DNA from 3 places in the Streptomyces sp. Ag109_O5-10 genome. Region 3 is predicted to be linked to each of the others. Evidence: predicted binding sites of a transcription regulator. Region 3 holds the regulator's gene; each other region holds the start of a gene.

Evidence for each region. The regulator HspR, encoded in region 3, represses chaperone genes until heat shock. The targets are predictions, from matches to a motif close to TTGAGNNNNNNNNNCTCAA.
Region 1: dnaK (molecular chaperone DnaK) is a predicted target of HspR. The motif match lies at 1,918-1,936, and genes of this name have one in related genera.
Region 2: lon (endopeptidase La) is a predicted target of HspR. The motif match lies at 2,087-2,105, and genes of this name have one in related genera.

Annotation. Positions count from the first base shown of each region.
Region 1 covers NZ_FNTQ01000001.1:1,659,522-1,663,485, forward strand. The annotation lists gene dnaK (molecular chaperone DnaK) at 17-1,870, opposite strand; gene BLW82_RS07600 (OsmC family protein) at 2,011-2,436, opposite strand; gene BLW82_RS07605 (vWA domain-containing protein) at 2,504-3,964, opposite strand, start outside.
Region 2 covers NZ_FNTQ01000001.1:3,109,426-3,113,389, reverse strand. The annotation lists gene BLW82_RS14140 (rhomboid-like protein) at 1-377, shown strand, start outside; gene BLW82_RS14135 (GNAT family N-acetyltransferase) at 1,141-1,944, opposite strand; gene lon (endopeptidase La) at 2,128-3,964, shown strand, end outside.
Region 3 covers NZ_FNTQ01000001.1:4,382,665-4,386,628, forward strand. The annotation lists gene BLW82_RS20035 (PA14 domain-containing protein) at 1-1,554, shown strand, start outside; gene BLW82_RS20040 (heat shock protein transcriptional repressor HspR) at 1,627-2,073, opposite strand; gene dnaJ (molecular chaperone DnaJ) at 2,078-3,253, opposite strand; gene grpE (nucleotide exchange factor GrpE) at 3,290-3,943, opposite strand; gene dnaK (molecular chaperone DnaK) at 3,940-3,964, opposite strand, start outside.

The DNA.
Region 1 (3,964 bases), 2.7 Mb from region 3:
GCAGCCCGGCGGTGCCTCACCCGGCCGCACCCCGGTCCCTCTCGTCGTCCACGATCTCGGCGTCCACCACCCCCTCCTCCTCGCCCTCCGGCACCCGCTGTTCCTCGGCCGAACCGCCGGAGGCACCGGCGTACATGGCCTGCCCCATCTGCTGGCTCACGGTCGCCAGCTTCTCCACTCCCTGCCGCAGCTCCCCGGTGTCGGCGTCCCGTTCGAGCAGCGCCTTCAGCTCGGTGATCGCCGCCTCCACCTCGGACTTCGTGCCGCCGGGCACCCGCTCCTCGTTCTCCCGGAGGAACTTCTCTGTCTGGTAGACGAGTTGCTCGGCCTGGTTCCGGGTCTCCGCGGCCTCGCGGCGTTTGCGGTCCTCCTCGGCGTACTGCTCGGCCTCCCGCATCATGCGGTCGATGTCGTCCTTGGGGAGGGCGGAGCCGCCGGTCACGGTCATCTTCTGCTCCCGGCCGGTCGCCAGGTCCTTCGCCGAGACGTGCATGATCCCGTTCGCGTCGATGTCGAAGGCCACCTCGATCTGCGGCACCCCGCGCGGTGCGGGCGGCAGGCCGGTGAGGTCGAAGACGCCCAGCTTCTTGTTGTACGCGGCGATCTCACGTTCGCCCTGGTAGACCTGGATGCCCACCGAGGGCTGGTTGTCGGCCGCGGTCGTGAAGATCTCCGAACGCCGGGTCGGGATGGTGGTGTTGCGCTCGATGAGTCGGGTCATGATGCCGCCCTTGGTCTCGATCCCCAGGGACAGCGGGGTGACGTCGAGCAGCAGCACGTCCTTCACGTCACCGCGGATGACTCCCGCCTGGAGGGCCGCGCCGACGGCGACCACCTCGTCCGGGTTGACCCCCTTGTGCGGGTCCTTGCCGGTGAGTTCACGGACCAGGTCGGTGACGGCGGGCATCCGGGTGGACCCGCCGACCAGGATGACGTGGTCGATGGCCGACACCTGCACGCCCGCGTCCTTGACGGCCTGGTGGAAGGGTTTCTTGCAGCGGTCCAGCAAGTCGGCGGTCAGCTCCTGGAACTGGGCCCGCGTCAGCTTCTCCTCCAGATGCAGCGGCCCCTCCGCGGAGGCCGTGATGTACGGCAGGTTGATCGACGTCTCCGTCGACGACGACAGCTCGATCTTCGCCTTCTCGGCGCTCTCGCGCAGCCGCTGCACGGCCATCTTGTCGTTGCTCAGGTCGATCCCGTACTGCCCCTTGAACCGCTTCACGAGGTGCTCGACGACCCGCTGGTCCCAGTCGTCGCCGCCCAGGTGCGTGTCGCCGTTGGTGGCCTTGACCTCGATCACGCCGTCGCCGATGTCCAGGAGCGACACGTCGAAGGTGCCGCCGCCGAGGTCGAAGACGAGGACCGTCTGCTCCTCGCCCCGGTCCAGGCCGTAGGCCAGCGCGGCGGCCGTCGGCTCGTTGATGATCCGCAGCACCTTCAGGCCGGCGATCTCCCCGGCCTCCTTGGTGGCCTGCCGCTGGGCGTCGTCGAAGTAGGCGGGGACGGTGATCACCGCGTCGGTGACGTCCTCGCCGAGGTAGGCCTCGGTGTCCCGCTTGAGCTTCTGCAGCACCCGCGCCGACAGTTCCTGGGCCCGGAACCGGGTGCCGTCGACGCTCCCGCTCTCCGGGAACCGCCAGGCGGCGTCGCCCATGTGCCGCTTGACCGAGCGGGCGGTGCGGTCCACGTTGGTCACCGCCTGCCGCTTGGCGACCTCGCCGACCAGCACGTCGCCGTTCTTCGCGAAGGCCACCACCGACGGCGTGGTGCGCGCCCCCTCGGCGTTGGCGACGACGGTGGGCTCACCGCCCTCCAGCAGGGCCACCACCGAGTTCGTCGTACCGAGGTCGATACCGACCGCACGTGCCATGTCCGTCCCCTTTCCGCCCGGGCGCTTCCCCGACTCCAGCACAAAACTTGAGCGAGCCGTTGTCAATGCCGGGGACCCCGGGAACGACGCTGCCGCGCCCCCTCGGACGAGGGGGCGCGGCAGCGCGGCGGGCGGGACGGTCAGGCGAGCTTCGCGTCCAGGGTGATCGTGGTCCCGGTCAGGGCCTGGCTGACCGGGCAGTTCTTCTTGGCGTCCTCGGCGGCGGCGACGAAGCCGTCCGCGTCCAGGCCGGGGACGGTGCCCTCGACGGTCAGGTGGATGCCGGTGATGCCGGTGCCCGGCTGGAAGGTGACGTCGGCGTTGGTGACCAGCTTGGTGGGCGGGGTCCCGGCCCCGGTCAGGGCGTGCGAGAGCGCCATGGAGAAGCAGCTGGAGTGGGCGGCCGCGATCAGCTCCTCGGGGCTGGTCTTGCCGTTCGCCTCCTGGGAGCGCGAGGCCCACGTGACGGGCTGCTCGCCGATACCGGAGGAGTCGAAGGTGATGACACCGTTGCCCTCGGTCAGGCTGCCTTCCCAGACGGTGTGTGCGGTGCGCGTGGTAGCCACGGTTGTTCCTTTCGGCGATGAAGGCGAATGAACCGGTTCGCTCGCCCCCATCCGATCACATCAGGGCTCACCGCACCCGGAAGACCGGCCCACGGGGGGTGAACGGCAGGCGACGTCCGTCCGGGATCAGATAGGCGTGCTCACGGCGCACCCGCAGGACGTCGCACCAGCCGTCGGTGATCACCAGGACCGGCGCGGCGGGCGGGAAGTCGTCGGCGCGCTGGAGCAGGTCGATGCCGGGCTGCAGGACCGTACCGCCGCGGCCGTGCACCCGGACCCGGCCGGCGATGTCGGTGGTCGGGAGGTAGCCGGCGTCGTGCGGGGCCGCGTCGCAGAAGACGACACGCGCGGCGGGTACGTCACGGGCCTCGGCGTAGGAGGCGATCGCGCCGAGGGCCTTGCCGAGCAGGGTGCGGTCCATGGAGCCGGAGGTGTCGAGGACCACGCCGAAGGTGCAGCGGGCGACCTCCTCGGGCGGGAAGTACCGGCCGGCGCGCGGGATGTCCGGGGTGGACGACTGCCGGCGCGAGGGGCGGGCGTACGACCGTACGGCCTCCGGGCGCGGCACGTACTCGTCGAACCAGCGGGCGAGCCGGGCGTCCCAGGGCAGCGGCGGATGGCTGAGGGCGCGGATCTCCTCGACCAGCCCGCCGGGCAGCAGCCCCCGGTCCTGCGTCTGGTGCAGGTCGAGCCCCTGGCACAGTCCGCGCCGGTAGAACTCGTCGAGGTCGACGTAGGCGCCGGGCTGCCCGAGCGGCGCGCCCAGCACGTCACCGCGTCCCTTGCCGCGCAGGGTGGCGAGCCGCCGCATCCGCCTCAGGTCGACGGCGATCCGGTCGTACACCTCCTCGGCCGACAGCCCCTTCAACCCGGCGTCGTACAGCAGCCCTTCGGGCATGGTGCCGACGCGCATCTCGACCAGCCAGCCGTTGATGACGTAGTCGCAGGCGATGTTGAAGAGGTAGTGGTCGCGGACGCCGAGGCGGTCGCCGTGGCGCAGGGCGGCGTGCAGCATCTCGTGGGCGAGGACGAACCGCCACTCCTCGTCGCTCATGGTCCGCAGCGGGTTGACGTAGATCTCGCCGGCCTCGGGGTTGACGGCGGCGACGGCGATGTCGTGGGCGCGGGCCAGTTCGGCGTCGGCGACGAGCCTGATGCCGGCCGCGATGCCGCCGAGCAGCGGGTAGGAGGAGACGAACCAGCTCAGCGCCTGTTCCCAGGGGCGCAGCGGAGTGGGCGGGCCGGACATGGAGGTGCGGCGGCCGCCGGCCAGGTCCATCGCCCGGGACATGGTGCGGGTCAGCGCGTGCGCGAACCCCACCTGCCAGTCGGGCACCTGCCCGGCCCACTTGTTCCAGGAGAGGAGGAGCTGGTCAGGCTCGCCGCCGTTCGTCCCCCCGCGCTCGTACGCTGCCGGGATGCCACCGGTCCGGCGCCAGCCGGCGGCGAGCCGCTCCTCGTCGCCCTCCGGGTAGGAGGCGGGCAGGTGGTCGGGGGCCTCGCCGACCGGGAAGGTCTCCAGGAAGCG
Region 2 (3,964 bases), 1.3 Mb from region 3:
TCCTCGTCTTCCTGGTCGGCCATGTCCTCGCCACCCTCGCGACCGAGATCCCGGTCGGCCTCGCGGTCCTGGTCGGCCACCTCCCCGACACCTCGCTGCACCGCCTCGACTACGGCATCAGCTTCGGTGTGGCCGCCAGCACCGGCGCGCTCTCCGGCCTCCTGGCCCCCTGGGCGCGCTGGTCGCTGCTCGCCCTGGTCGGCTACAGCCTCGTCTCCGACCTCATCGCCTTCCAGGACCCGATGACCAACTGGGGCCACCTGATCTCGCTGGCCATCGGCACCGGGCTCTGGCCGGTGGTCCGGCGCTGGCGGCGGGAGCGCGTCCAGGCACTGGCCCACACCGTTGTCCCCGTGGCCGTCCCCGTGGCCCCCTGAGCGCTCAGCCGCCCCGCGCCGCCGCCGGCGGCTTCGCCGACTCCGGTATCCCGAGCGCCCGTGCGTGTGCCTCGCCTTCCGCGGGAACGGCGACTCGTCGCTCTTGTCGCCCTCGTACACGGAGGGCCGGCCGGGCAACTCCGGCACGCGCGTGCACGTAATCCTGCGTGCGCGTAATCGGCTGTGTGCCGCCGTCGCCGTTCACCGTGAATCCGATGTCAGTCTCGGCCCGACTCCTGTGGCTGCGTCGTGAGGGTGTAGCGACGATCTCGCGGAGCCGTGGCGGTTGCATTCTTTTGAGGCGGGCGGATGTCGGCCGTTCCTCTTGCCCGCCGCCGCGGCGGCGGGCAGCCACGACGGCGTTGTTCGGCGGTGCCGGACCGGCCGGGGGCGTTGCGCCGCTGTGGCAGGCGGCCGGCTGCCGGGTGCGGGTGCGTCGTGGCTGGTCGCGCAGTTCCCCGCGCCCCTTATGGGGCGGTTCTGTGGGCCGGGGGTTCGATGCCGGGGAGGGATGGTCGGGGGTCGGGTGCGGGTGTGTTGTGGCTGGTCGCGTGGTTCCCCGCGTCCCTTATGGGGCGGTTCTGTGGGCCGGGGTTCGACGCGGGGGAGGGGCGGTCGGGGGTCGGGTGCGGGTGTGTTGTGGCTGGTCGCGTGGTTCCCCGCGTCCCTTATGGGGCGGTCCGGTGGGCCGGGGTTCGACGCGGGGGAGGGGCGGGGGCGTCGTGGGTGGTCGCGGAGTTTGCCGCGCCCGATACGGGGCGGCTCAGTGGGCCGGGGTCCAGACGTACGGGGTTGTCGTCGTCAGCGTCCTGAAGCCCAGGCGCTTCAGGATCGGGGCGCTGTCGGACGAGGCCTCCACGAGGAGGTAGGGGACGTTCCTGGCTGCCGCCCGGGTCGCTCGCAGGGCGACCAGCGCGCGGTAGATGCCCTTGCCGCGCCACTCGGCCAGGGTGGAGCCGCCCAGCAGCATCGCGAAGTCCGTGCCGGGGCGGAAGGCCACCCAGGCGGCCGAGACGACCTCCCCGGCGGCCTCGGCCACGAACACCTCGTTGTCGTGGGGGGCGACCGTGAGCCGGCCCCTCAGGTAGCCGGCGAGCCACGACATGTCCTCGCCCCACACCGCGGTCTCCAGTGCGGCGATCCGGTCCAGGTCCGCGTCGGCGGTGACCCGGCGCAGGGTCACGCCCGGCGGCAGGGCGGCCGCCTCTGCGGTCGACTCGCCGATCGGGGCGATCACCACCGTCTCCCGCGGCTCGGGCACGAAGCCCGCCGCGCGCAACCGGTCGGGGAGGTCCGCCGGGTCGTCGTGCCCGCGCGTCTTCCACTCCACGGCCTCGCCGCGCGCCGCGAAGAAGTCCCGCTGCCGGGCGATCAGCGCGTCCAGTTCGCGGCCGCGCACACCGCCCCAGTCGCGCGGTCCGGTCACGAAGCCGCGGTGCTGGCCCACCACTCGCAGGACCGGACCGTCGTGCTCGTAGCTGATCCCGGGCGCGGGGTCGGGCTGGACGGCGCGCATCTGGGCGTCGTAGGCGGCCAGCAGGGCCGCGCTGAGGTCGGTGTCGGTCATCGGGCGACCGTACGGGGAATGAGTGCGCGCCGAGCAACTGTTTTCCGCACACAGGGCTCCGTCCGTACGCCCGTACCGCCAGGTCAGCAGCCGATCGCTGACAGCGAACGCACCCCTGGGAACATTCGGTGGCTCACATGCATTGAGTCGGCATAACTCAAGTTGACTGCCGAAGGGGAGATCATGGCTTCGACGTCCGCATCACTCACCCTCCCTGTGCTGCCTCTCGACGGCGAGGTCGTGCTGCCCGGGATGGTGGTCCCGCTGGACCTGAAGGACCCCGATGTACGCGCCGCCGTGGAGGCCGCGCAGGCTGCCGCCCGTACCGAGGCGGGCAAGCCCAGGGTGCTGCTGGTGCCGCGGGTGGACGGCACCTACCCGGGCACCGGTGTGCTCGGGACCGTGGAGCAGGTCGGCCGCCTGGCCGACGGCGACCCGGGCGCGCTGATCCGCGGCCGCTACCGGGTGCGCATCGGCGCCGGCACCACCGGCCCGGGTGCCGCCCTGTGGGTCGAGGGCACCCGCGTCGACGAGAACGTCCCGGATCCGGTGCCCGGTCATGTCACCGAACTGATCAAGGAGTACAAGGCCCTCGCCACCGCGTGGCTGCGCAAGCGCGGCGCCTGGCAGGTCGTGGACCGGGTGCAGGCCATCGACGACGTCTCCCAGCTCGCCGACAACTCCGGTTACTCGCCCTTCCTGACCACCGAACAGAAGATCGAGCTCCTGGAGACCGTCGACGCGGTCGCCCGCCTGAAGGTGGCCACCCAGCAGCTGCGCGACCACCTCGCCGAGCAGGACGTGGCCGAGACCATCGCCAAGGACGTCCAGGAGGGCGTCGACAAGCAGCAGCGCGAGTTCCTGCTCCGCCGCCAGCTGGAGGCGGTCCGCAAGGAGCTGCGTGAGCTGAACGGCGACGCCGCCAAGGACGGCGAGGAGTCCGACGACTACCGCGCCCGGGTGGAGGCCGCCGACCTGCCGGAGAAGGTCCGGGAGGCCGCCCTCAAGGAGGTCGACAAGCTGGAGCGGTCCAGCGACCAGTCGCCCGAGGGCTCGTGGATCCGCACCTGGCTGGACACCGTCCTCGAACTGCCGTGGAACGAGCGGACCGAGGACGCGTACGACATCCAGGGCGCCAAGGCGGTCCTGGACGCCGAGCACGCCGGTCTGGAGGACGTGAAGGAGCGGATCACCGAGTACCTGGCGGTGCGCAAGCGCCGCAGCGACCGGGGGCTCGGCGTCATCGGCGGCCGCCGTGGCGGTGCCGTGCTGGCGCTCGTCGGTCCGCCCGGTGTCGGCAAGACCAGCCTGGGTGAGTCCGTCGCCCACGCGATGGGCCGCAAGTTCGTCCGGGTCGCCCTCGGCGGCGTCCGGGACGAGGCGGAGATCCGCGGCCACCGCCGTACGTACGTCGGCGCGCTGCCCGGCCGGATCGTGCGGGCGATCAAGGAGGCCGGTTCGATGAACCCGGTCGTCCTGCTCGACGAGATCGACAAGGTGGGCTCCGACTTCCGCGGCGACCCGGCCGCGGCCCTGCTCGAAGTCCTGGACCCGGCGCAGAACCACACCTTCCGCGACCACTACCTGGAGGTCGAACTCGACCTGTCCGACGTCGTCTTCCTCGCCACCGCCAACGTCCTGGAGGCGATCCCGGAGGCCCTGCTCGACCGCATGGAGCTGGTCCGCCTGGACGGCTACACCGAGGACGAGAAGGTCGTCATCGCCCGGGACCACCTGCTCCCGCGCCAGCTGGAGCGGGCGGGACTGGCCGAGGACGAGGTGACCCTCGACGAGAGCGCGCTGCGCAAGCTCGCCGGCGAGTACACCCGTGAGGCGGGCGTGCGCACCCTGGAGCGGTCGATCGCCCGGCTGCTCCGCAAGGTCGCGGCCCAGCACGAACTGGGCGCGCGGAAGCTGCCGTTCACGATCCGGGACGAGGACCTGCGCGCCCTGATCGGCCGGCCGCACCACGTGCCCGAGTCCGCCCAGGACCCGGCCGAGCGCCGCACCGCGGTACCGG
Region 3 (3,964 bases):
GTCGACTACGTCAACTGGACCGGCGCCGCCAAGGTCAAGTTCACCTACACACCGCGCACCTCGGCCGGGGTCGACAAGGTCAGGCCGCTCACCCCGCTGGCCCCGCTGGTGTCCTACGACGGCAACGCCAACACGACGAAGCTGAGCTGGGCGAAGAACCGGGAGATGGACCTGGCCGGCTACCGGGTCTACCGGCGCCCGCGCGGGAGTACCGGCTGGACGAAGGTGGGGACCACGGCGTCGACGTCCCTGACCGACGCTCCGCCCGCGACCGGCGCCCTCTACTACTACGAGATCCGCGCCTACGACAAGGCCGGCAACGAGTCGGCCGGCACCGCCGACGCCCCGGTCACCAGTGCGGTGCTGCAGACGCCCGCCCGGTTCACCGTCTCGGCCACCGACACGGGCGCCGAACTGAGCTGGTCGGGGGTGCGCGCCGCGGTGAAGTACCGGGTGGAGCGGACCGACTTCCACGGTGTGGTCACCAAGTCCTGGGAGCTCGCCCACACGGTGAGCCTCACCGACGGCACGCTCACCCGGGGCGAGACCGTCAAGTACCGGGTCGCGGCCGTGGACGGCTCGGGCCACGCGTCGCCGTTCACCGACCTCAAGGCGGTGACCCGCCCGCTGGCCGCGCCCCGCGGACTCACGGCGACCGCGGGCATCGGCAGCGCGACCCTCCAGTGGACGATGAGGGCCGCGGACACCCCGTACGGCGAGTTCCGCGTCTACCGCTCAACCACGCTGCCCGTGGACACCTCGACGGCGCAGTGGGTGACCTGCACGACCAGCTACACCACCCTCTCCGACGGGTCCCGCCGGTACAGCTGTGGCGACTTCTCGGCCGAGGAGGGCACGACGTACCACTACGCGGTGGCGAACGTGCAGTGGCCGCAGGTGTCCCCCCTCTCCGGCACCGCGACCGTCACCACGCTTGCGTCGGACAAGCCGCCCGCCCAGGTGACCGGCCTGACCGCGACGGCCACCGAGTACGGCATCGAGCTGGACTGGGACGACAACACCGAGGCCGACCTGAACCGGTACGTGGTCTACCGGGGCACGGTCCTCGGCGAGGAGGGCGACGAGCAGGTCTGCTCCGGCTCGGAGTGGGCGTGGCTGTCCCCGTCCACCTCGCGATACCGGGACGTGCGGCTGCCGGACGGCGATCACGCCTGCTATTGGGTGGACGCGATCGACACCGCGGGCAACTCCAGTCGGTGGCTGGGGCCGGTGAGCGCGGTCGCCGTCGACGAGCTGGACCTGACCCCGTCGGTGGCCACCCCGGAGGGCTCCCCGCTGACCCTGACGGCGGACACCCCCGACTCGGGCGGCGTCCACCTCGCGTGGAGCGCGGTCGACTCGGCGACCGGCTACCAGGTCTACCGCTGGAACCCGGCGACGCGGACGTACGAGAAGCTGGCGGCCACGGCCGACCGCTCCTACGACGACGCCACGGCCGCCCGCGGCACCACCCACCACTACTGGGTGACCGCGCTGTACGCCGACGGCACGGAGTCGGCCCCGGGCGCGGAGTGGGCGATCCTGGAGCCGTGAGCAGGTGTGGGAAAGGGGGCCCCGGCTTTCCGCCGGGGCCCCCTTTCTCGTCGAATCCCTCGTCGAACGCGCCTAGTCCTTGGCCTTCTTCGGCCGCCACACCACCAGCGCGCTGGTCTGCTGGACCTCCTGGTACGGAACCAGGTCGCGGCGGTAGGAGGCGTGGACGGCGGCCTCGCGCTGCCGCATCGCGGCCGCCGCGCCATCGACGGCCGCCTCGAGTTCGGCGACCCGCTGCTGGAGCGCCAGGACCTGGTTCTCCAGTTCGATGATGCGCTTGATGCCGGCCAGGTTGATGCCCTCGTCCTGGGACAGCGTCTGCACCTGGCGGAGCAGTTCGATGTCGCGGGCCGAGTAGCGGCGGCCGCGCCCGGCCGTGCGGTCGGGGGAGACCAGGCCGAGCCGGTCGTACTGGCGCAGCGTCTGCGGGTGCAGTCCGGAGAGCTGGGCCGCCACCGAGATGACGTAGACCGGGGTCTCCTCGGTCAGTTCATACGGGTTACGTCGACGGCCGTCCATCTCTTCATGCTCCCTTCGCGGCCTCGAACAGCTCGGCCCGCGGGTCCTCGCCAGCGGTCGCCTCGCGATACGCCTCCAGTGCATCCCGAGCATTCCCCGACAGGTCCTTCGGGACACTCACCTCGACGGTGACCAGGAGGTCGCCGCGGGTGCCGTCCTTGCGGACCGCGCCCTTGCCACGGGCGCGCATGGTGCGGCCGTTGGGCGTGCCCGGGGGCAGCTTCAGGGTGACCGGCGGTCCGCCCAGGGTCGGGACCCTGACCTCGCCGCCGAGCGCCGCCTCGGTGAAGGTCACCGGGACGGTCACCGTGAGGTTGTCGTCCTTGCGGCCGAACACCGGGTGGGTGTCCACGTGCACCATGACGTACAGGTCGCCCGCGGGGCCGCCGCGTTCGCCCGGTGCGCCCTTGCCGCGCAGCCGGATGCGCTGGCCGTCGGTCACCCCGGCGGGGATGCGGACCTGCATGGTCCGGGACGACTTGGCGCGGCCGCTGCCCTTGCAGTCGGGGCAGGGGTTCTCCGCGATCAGGCCGCGGCCCTTGCAGTCCGGGCAGGGGTCGGTCAGCGAGAAGCCGCCGCCCGATCCCCGCGCCACCTGGCCGGTGCCGACGCAGGTCGGGCACACCCGAGGCGTGCCGTTCACGTCGCCGGTGCCCGAACAGGCCTTGCAGGGGGCCTGCGAGGACATCCGCAGCGGGACCGTGGCGCCCTCGATGGCCTCCGTGAAGCTCAGCGTGACCTCGGACTCGATGTCCTGGCCGCGCCGCGGCTGGGTACGGCCGGCCGTGCCGCCGCCCCGGTTGAACAGGCCCCCCAGGACGTCACTGAAGCCGCCGCCGCCGAAGCCGCCGCCCCCGCCCTGGGCGCCTCCCCCGAAGAGGTCGCCCAGGTCGAAGTTGAAGTTGCCGCCGCCCGCGCCCGGCCCCGGGCGGAAGCCGCCGTTGCCGAAGAGGGCGCGTGCCTCGTCGTACTCCTTGCGCTTCTTGGGGTCGCCGAGTATGTCGTTCGCCTCGGAGATCTCCTTGAAGCGCTCCTCGGCCTTGGCGTTGCCCTTGTTGGCATCCGGGTGGAACTCGCGGGCGAGCTTCCGGTACGCCTTCTTGATCTCGGCCTCGGTGGCGTCCTTGGGGACGCCGAGGACCTTGTAGTAGTCCTTCTCGATGAAGTCCTTGGTGCTCATCCCCGACGCCCCTCCTTCCGCTCGGTACTTATTACGTCAGCCCTCCTCAGGGCCGTTGTCCTTCTCGTCGGCCGCGGGGGCCTCCTCGGTCCCCTCGGCCTTCGCCGGCGTCGCCCCCGGCTGCGGTTCGGCGACCGCCACCCGCGCCGGGCGGATGGTGCGCTCGCCGATGCGATACCCGGGCTGCAGGATGGCCACGCACGTCGTCTCGGTGACGTCCGGCGCGTAGCTGTGCATCAGCGCCTCGTGGATCGTCGGGTCGAAGGGCTCGCCCTCCTTGCCGAACTGCTGCAGGCCCATCTTCGCCGCGACCGTCTCGAGGGATTCGGCCACCGACTTGAAACCGCCGACCAGTTCGCCGTGTTCCCGGGCCCGGCCGATGTCGTCGAGCACGGGCAGGAGTTCGGTCAGGAGGTTCGCGATGGCGATCTCCCGGACCGTGATCCGGTCGCGCTCCACGCGGCGTCGGTAGTTCTGGTACTCGGCCTGCAGGCGCTGGAGGTCCGCGGTGCGCTCACCGAGCGCGGTGCGTACCTGGTCCAGCTGCGCGGTCAGACCGGCCAGCTGTGCGCTTGCGTCCCCGGCCGGGGCCGCTCCCTGTGCGGGAGCGGCCTTCGGCTCGGCGTCGTCGGGGGTGGCGCCGGAGGGGACGTCGGGCTTCTCCTCGAAGCCCGGGGTCTCCTCCGTCACGCGGCACCGTCCTTGCGCTCG